Linked DNA regions of Phreatobacter stygius. The protein of the gene in region 1 interacts with the protein of each later gene in a pairwise test. Links are inferred from orthologs where the notes say so. Each region holds a gene or a part of one and is shown in the gene's direction. Other genes may lie near its edges.

What was found.
Region 2: the proteins of E8M01_RS14545 (region 1) and ileS interact in binary tests that used the Escherichia coli proteins (3 or more experiments, as listed by UniProt). The link is inferred for Phreatobacter stygius from one-to-one orthologs.

What each region holds. Positions count from the first base shown.
Region 1 is NZ_CP039690.1:3,122,790-3,125,967, forward strand. Bases 150-3,014 are described here. They hold E8M01_RS14545 (sugar ABC transporter substrate-binding protein), read left to right. Parts: upstream 150-1,033; coding sequence 1,034-1,996; downstream 1,997-3,014. Other genes in these bases: E8M01_RS14540 (ABC transporter permease), read left to right, coding at 150-968; E8M01_RS14550 (YciI family protein), read left to right, coding at 2,057-2,344; E8M01_RS14555 (Gfo/Idh/MocA family protein), read left to right, coding at 2,350-3,014. Also shown: more of E8M01_RS14540, read left to right, coding at 1-149; more of E8M01_RS14555, read left to right, coding at 3,015-3,178. UniProt on the Escherichia coli protein: Part of the ABC transporter complex RbsABC involved in ribose import. Binds ribose. Also serves as the primary chemoreceptor for chemotaxis.
Region 2 is NZ_CP039690.1:4,637,033-4,640,834, forward strand. The notes cover bases 142-3,630. They hold ileS (isoleucine--tRNA ligase), read left to right. Parts: upstream 142-520; coding sequence 521-3,430; downstream 3,431-3,630. Other genes in these bases: E8M01_RS21785 (TetR/AcrR family transcriptional regulator), read left to right, coding at 142-292; E8M01_RS21795 (hypothetical protein), read left to right, coding at 3,620-3,630. Also shown: more of E8M01_RS21785, read left to right, coding at 1-141; more of E8M01_RS21795, read left to right, coding at 3,631-3,802. UniProt on the Escherichia coli protein: Catalyzes the attachment of isoleucine to tRNA(Ile). As IleRS can inadvertently accommodate and process structurally similar amino acids such as valine, to avoid such errors it has two additional distinct tRNA(Ile)-dependent editing activities.

The sequences.
Region 1 (3,178 bases):
CCGCGCCGCCCATGCGCTTCATGACACGTGTCGCCGCGGGCATCCTGGCCGCGCCGGTCATCCTGCGCCTTGCCACCGTGCTGCTGCTTTGCGCCTGCCTGACGGTCGCGACGCCGAACTTCCTGACCGAGATGAATATCCTCAACGTGCTCCGGCAGACGGCGCTGTTGTTCCTGGTCGCATCCGGACTGACGCTGGTGCTGATCGGCGGCGGCATCGATCTGTCTGTTGGAGCCAATCTCGGCTTGAGCGCCTGCGTCTCCGCCCTGGTCCTGCAGGCGACCGGATCGCTCGCCCTGACCCTGGCCGCGGGCATTGCGATCGGAACCCTGGTCGGCTTTGCCAACGGCCTTTTGGTCGCGGTCATGCGCATCCCGCCCTTCATCGCCACCTACGGCATGCTTTGGGTGCTGCTCGGCATCACCTATCGGGTGATGGCCGGCGAAAGCGTCCACGGCTTTCCGGCCAGCTTCCGTTTCCTCGGCTCCGGCCACCTCTTCGGCGTGCCGGTGCCGGTCTATCTGATGTTCCTGTTCCTGGGCGTCGGCGGGCTGTTCCTCAGCCGTACGCGCTGGGGCCAGGAGGTCTATGCCATGGGCGCCAATCCGGAGGCCGCCCGCCTCTCGGGGATCCCGATCCGGTCGCGCCAGATCCTCACCTATACCTTGAGCGGCGCTATGGCCGGCCTCGCCGCGTTGGTCCTGCTCGCCCGGGTCAATTCGGCCGAAGGCGATATTGGCGAGGCCATGACCTTGCCGGCGATCACCGCGGTGCTGATCGGCGGCACCTCGCTGTTCGGCGGCCTCGGCACGGTGTCCGGCACCTTTGTCGGCGCGCTGATCCTGACCCTGGTGATCAATGGAATGAACCTGCTGTCGGTCCATTCGAACTGGCAGCCGTTCGTGGCGGGCGCGATCGTCATTCTGGCGGTGCTCGTCGATAGGCTGACAAGCCAAAGGCAAAGCTGAGAAGGGCGCTCGATCGCCCCACATCACGAGCTCTCGCAACGAGAGCCATCAAGGAGGAACGTCCGATGCGACTGATCATTACGGCGACCATGGCGACCCTTGCCCTTGCCAGCGTGGCAAGGGCCGACGGCGAGCGGATCGCGGTCTTCACCAAGAACCAGACCAATCCCTTTTTCCAGGTGGTCAGGCTCGGCGCCGACAATGCCGCGCGCCAGATGGGCGCAACCGTCACCCATTATATTCCAACCCGCCCCGACAGCATTCCCGAGCAGATCAGCCAGATCGAGGACGTCACCGTGCGCCGTCCGAATGCCGTGGTCTTCACGCCCGTCGACTTCAAGGCGTTGACCCCGGCCATTCGCCGGCTCAACGAAGCCGGCATACCCGCCGTCAACATGACCGACCGGGCCGAGCGCGGCAATTTCGTCGCCTTCGTCGGCGCGGCCGATTACGATCTTGCGCTGACGACGGCGCGCTACCTGTTCCAGAAGATGGGCGGCCAGGGCAATGTCGTGGCGCTCGAGGGCATCAAGGGCACCCTGGTCTCGACCGAGCGCATGCGCGGCTTCACCGACGCCCTGAAGGAATTCCCCAATATCAAGGTGGTGGCGACACAAGCCGCGAGCTTTCAAAGGCTCGCGGCGCTTCAGGTGATGGAGAACCTGATCCAGGCCCATCCCAGGATCGAGGGGATTTTCGCCGCCAATGACGCCATGGCGACCGGCGCGATCGAAGCGCTGGAGGCCGCCAAACGCCAGTCGCTGGTGGTTGGCATCAACGGCACCAAGGAAGCCATCGACGCCATCAAGGCCGGCAAGATGTTGGCCAGCGGCGACTACAGCGCCTTCCTCCATGGCTGTTTCGGCATGATGGCGGCGATCCGCAATCTGCGCGGCTTGCCGGTGCCCCGCGAGATCGTGTTCCCGGCCCGCGTGGTCGACAATACCAACTACCAGAGCCTCGATATCGCGCCGGATCAAATGACCTGCCCGGCCTGGGACAGCGTCGTGACGCCAGGACGGTCCTGAGGCGATCCCGGGCCGTGGCAGGCTCGCCGCGGCCCGCTTTTCATCAACGACGAGGCCGCCATGCTGTTCACCATCCACGCGCTCGACAAGCCGGGTGCGCTGCCGACCCGGCTTGCCCATTACGACGCGCACAAGGCCTTCCTCGCCGACACCGCGGATCATGGCGTCAGGATCGTCATGTCCGGGCCGCTGGTCGAGGACGACGGCGTCACCGCCAAGGGATCGTTCTTCCTGGTCGAGGCAGCCGATCGCGCGACGGTCGAGACGTTCAACCGGGCCGACCCGTTCCATGCCGCCGGAATCTGGAGCGCGGTGACCATTGTCGCCTTCCTGCGCCGGCAAGGATGAGCCCGATGAAACTCGCGATCGTCGGCCTCGGCTGGTGGGGCAAGCAGATCATTGCCGCGCTGGCGCCGAGCACCAGGCTGACGGTCGTCTGCGGTGTCGACCCCGCGGCCCCTGGCGGGACAGCCGAATTTCTCGCCGCGCATGGCATCCGGCTGGAGCCGGAATTCGACCGGATGTTGCGCGATCCCGTGATCGATGGGGTGGTGATCGCCACGCCCCATGCCTTGCATGAAGAACAGGTCCTGGCGGCGATCGCAGCCGGCAAGCAGGTGTTCTGCGAAAAGCCGGTCGCCATGTCGGCCGAAGGTGCCCGGCGGATCGCCGGCGCCTGCGCGGCCAAGGGCCTGGTGCTGGGCGTGGGCCACGAGCGCCGTTACGAGCCGGCGTTCCGCGCGCTCGTCGCCATGGTCGAAGCCGGCAAGCTCGGCCGCCTTTTGCATCTCGACGCCAATGTCAGCCATGATCTGTTCCGAAAGCTCGATGCTGCGAACTGGCGGCTCAAGGCCCAGGATGCGCCGGCCGCCATGATGACCGCGGTCGGCATTCACGTGACCGATCTGTTCGTCCGGCTGGCCGGCCCGGTGAACGAAGTCCAGGCCGAAACCGCGTCGCTGGTCTTTGCGCCGCCGGCGGAGGATTTCGTCTCGGCACGGTTCAGCTTCATCAACGGCGCCAGGGGGTCGCTGACCTGTCTCTCCGCGACGCCCTTTTATGGGCGCGTGACTGTTTATGGCGATGCGGGCTGGGTCGAGATCGTCAGCGAAGGCAATGTCGATCAGGGCAAGCCCACGATCATGACGGTTGCGACCGCGACCGGCGAGCCGCGGCTGGTTC
Region 2 (3,802 bases), 1.5 Mb from region 1 along the record:
CGTGCTGCTGCGCCGGGCCTTCGCCGGCGATACCTCGCTCGAAGTGGCGGTCAGGGCCTGGGGCACGGCCACGCCGCTCGTGCGCCAGACACTCGACGCGGTCGACCGGGATCGCGTCGGCTATATCGAGACGCTGCTGGTCGACCTGGGTTTCAAGGCGGATATCGCGCATTGGCGTGCCTTGATCTTCTATTCCACCTATCTCGGCCTGGCGCTGTCCGGCCGGCGCCTGGGCCGCGACGAGATCGAAAGTTTCGTCAGGGAGTTGTCGATCCTGAGCGTGCCGGCCTGAGCAAAGCGCGCGAAGAACGGCAGCCAACGCCATCTCTCCCTTGCCTATCGGCCGGTCTTGCCCTTAAGAGAACGCATGCGCTTGTTCAGCCGTCTTGCGGTGCCCGCCGCTTCGCGAATTACCGGCCCGGCCTCCTGAGGCCGCGGTGACGCGCGCCCGGAGGTCCGGGTTCTTAAACAACGCCCTTCCTGTCGCGGCCAATATCGCCGCCTGATCCGGTCGAGACCGATGTCCGAACCTTTTGACTATTCGAAGACCCTGCTCCTGCCGGAAACGGCGTTTCCGATGCGCGCCGGCCTGCCGGAAAAGGAACCGGAAATCCTCAAGAGCTGGGCGGCCACGGGCCTTTATGACCGGTTGCGCCGCGAGGCGAGGGGCCGTGCCAAATTTGTGCTGCATGACGGCCCGCCCTATGCGAACGGCCATTTGCACATCGGCCACGCGCTCAACAAGATCCTGAAAGACATCGTCACCAAATCGCAGCAGATGGCTGGCTTCGACTCGGACTATGTGCCGGGCTGGGACTGCCACGGCCTGCCGATCGAGTGGAAGATCGAAGAGCAGTACCGCGCCAAGGGGCTGAACAAGGACGACGTGCCGATCGTCGAATTCCGCAGGGAGTGCCGTGCTTTCGCCAGCCATTGGCTCGACGTTCAGCGCGAGGAGTTCAAGCGGCTCGGCGTGGTCGGCGACTGGGACAGGCCTTATCTGACCATGAGCTTCGCGGCGGAAGCGCAGATCGCCGCCGAGCTCATGAAGTTCGCGGCCAACGGCCAGCTTTATCGCGGCTCCAAGCCGGTCATGTGGTCGGTGGTCGAGAAGACCGCGCTGGCCGAGGCCGAGGTCGAATATCACGACTACCAGAGCGATACGATCTTTGCCGCCTTCCCGGTGCTGGGCCAGGATTTCTCGATCGTCATCTGGACCACCACGCCGTGGACCATCCCCGGCAACCGGGCGATCTCCTATTCCAAGCGGATCAGCTACGGGCTCTATCGCGTGACGGCCGCGGCCGAGACCAATTGGGCCAAGGTCGGCGCCCAATATGTGCTTGCCGACAAGCTCGCCGGCGACCTGCTCAAGGCCGCCAAGGTCGAAGGCTTCGAGCGGCTTCGCGATGTCGGCGCGGCCGAATTGGCCGGCTATACGACGGCTCATCCGCTGCGCGGCAACGGTTATGACTTCGACGTACCGATGCTCGAGGGCGACCATGTCACCGACGACGCCGGCACCGGCTTCGTCCACACCGCCCCCGGCCATGGCCGCGAGGACTTTGACATCTGGATGGCCAATGGCCGCGAGCTCGCGGCCCGCGGCATCGACACGGCGATCCCTTATACGGTTGATGGTGACGGCCGTTTCACCAAGGAGGCGCCGAGCTTCACCGGCCGCCAGGTGATCACCGACAAGGGTGACAAGGGCGACGCCAATGGCGCGGTCATCGAGGCCCTGGCGGCCGCCGGCAGGCTGGTCGCGCGCGGCCGGCTGAAGCACACCTATCCGCATTCCTGGCGCTCCAAGAAGCCGGTCATCTTCCGCAATACGCCGCAATGGTTCATTGCGATGGACAAGCCTTATGACGACGGCACGACGCTGCGCGAGCGGGCGCTGAAGGCGATCCGCGAGACCGAATGGGTACCGGCCTCGGGCGAGAACCGCATCACCGGCATGATCGAGAACCGCCCGGACTGGGTGGTGTCGCGCCAGCGCGCCTGGGGCGTGCCGATCGCGGTCTTCGTCAACAAGGAGACCAACGAGATCCTGAGGGACGAGGCGGTCGACCACCGCATTCGCGAGGCTTTCACGCAGGAAGGCGCCGATGCCTGGTTCGCTTCCGACGACGGCGCGCGTTTCCTCGGTTCGGAATACGACCCGAAGGACTGGGACAAGGTCAATGACGTGCTCGATGTCTGGTTCGATTCCGGCTCGACCCATGCTTTCACGCTGGAGGATCCGCAGGCTTTTCCAAATTTCGCCGGCCTGAAGCGCAAGGTCGATGGCGGCGCCGACACGGTGATGTACCTCGAGGGCTCGGACCAGCATCGCGGCTGGTTCCATTCCTCGTTGCTGGAAAGCTGCGGCACCCGCGGCCGGGCGCCCTTTGACGTGGTGCTGACCCACGGTTTCGTGCTCGACGGCGACGGCCGCAAAATGTCGAAGTCGATCGGCAACACTGTCGCGCCGCAGGACGTCATCAAGCAGTCGGGCGCCGACATCCTCAGGCTGTGGGTGGCGGCCTCCGACTATTCCGACGACCTGCGCATCGGCAAGGAAATCCTGCAGACCACCTCCGATACCTATCGGAAGCTGCGCAACACCATCCGCTGGATGCTCGGCGCGCTGAAGCATCACGACGGCGCGACGCTGCCCGAGACCGATGTGCCGGAGCTCGAACGGCTGATGCTGCATCGGCTGGCCGAGCTGTCGCCTGTCATCCACGAGGCCTATCGGACCTATGACTACAAGAAGGTCTTCGCCCTTCTGACCCATTTCATGACGGTCGATCTGTCGGCCTTCTATTTCGATGTCCGCAAGGACACGCTCTATTGCGATCCGCTGTCGTCGCAGGGCCGGAAGGCCGCGCTGGCGGTGATCGAAGAGGTGTTCAAGGCGGTTGCGACCTGGCTTGCGCCGGTGCTCTCGTTTACCGCGGAAGAGGCCTGGTGGGATCGTTATGGCCGCAACGGCAGCGTCCATCTCGCGCCGTTCTATACGGCCGATGCGGCCTGGCTCGATCCGGCGCTCGACGCCAAATGGGACAAGATCCGCAAGGTCCGCCGTGTCGTCACCGGCGCGCTGGAGGTCGAGCGTGCGGCCAAGCGGCTCGGGTCGTCGCTCGAGGCTGCCCCGATCGTCCACATTGCCGATGCCGATCTCGCCGCAGCGGTTGCCGGCACGGACATGGCCGAAGTCGCCATCACCTCGGGGGCGACCGTCGTCGCCGGTGAAGGGCCGGCCGATGCGTTCCGGCTCGACGAGGTGAAGGGCGTCGCTGTGGTCTCGGCTAAGGCTTCGGGCGTCAAATGCGCGCGCAGCTGGAAATATTTCGATCCCACGACCGCTGATCCGGCCTTCCCGGACATCACTCCGCGCGACGCCAGGGCGATGCGCGAGTGGAAAGCCCGTCACGTGCTGTGAGGGGGAGGGCGCAAGCCCTCCTTCGAGGCCGGATGGCTGCGGTCGATTGCGCAAGGAAAGCGATGCGCTGCCATGCGGCGCAAACCGTCCACTGCCAGCGCATAGGGAATGACACGATGGGGAGATGCCCGATCTCAGCGGGCATGGTTCGTGCCTATAGTGGCGGGAGATGTCTCACGGGAGCAGGCCATGCCCCAGCGCAATTTCGCCGTCGTGCCATTCGTCCAGCGTGGCTCCCGTATGGTCGCCGAGGACGTGCACTATCTCGACACTTACGAGCAGGCGCGTGTGGTCGCCAATTTTGTCGCGAAGAAGCGGCCGGGGGTGATCATCTTGTCCGTCTCGGCGTCACGCTGGGACGAGGAACCGGAA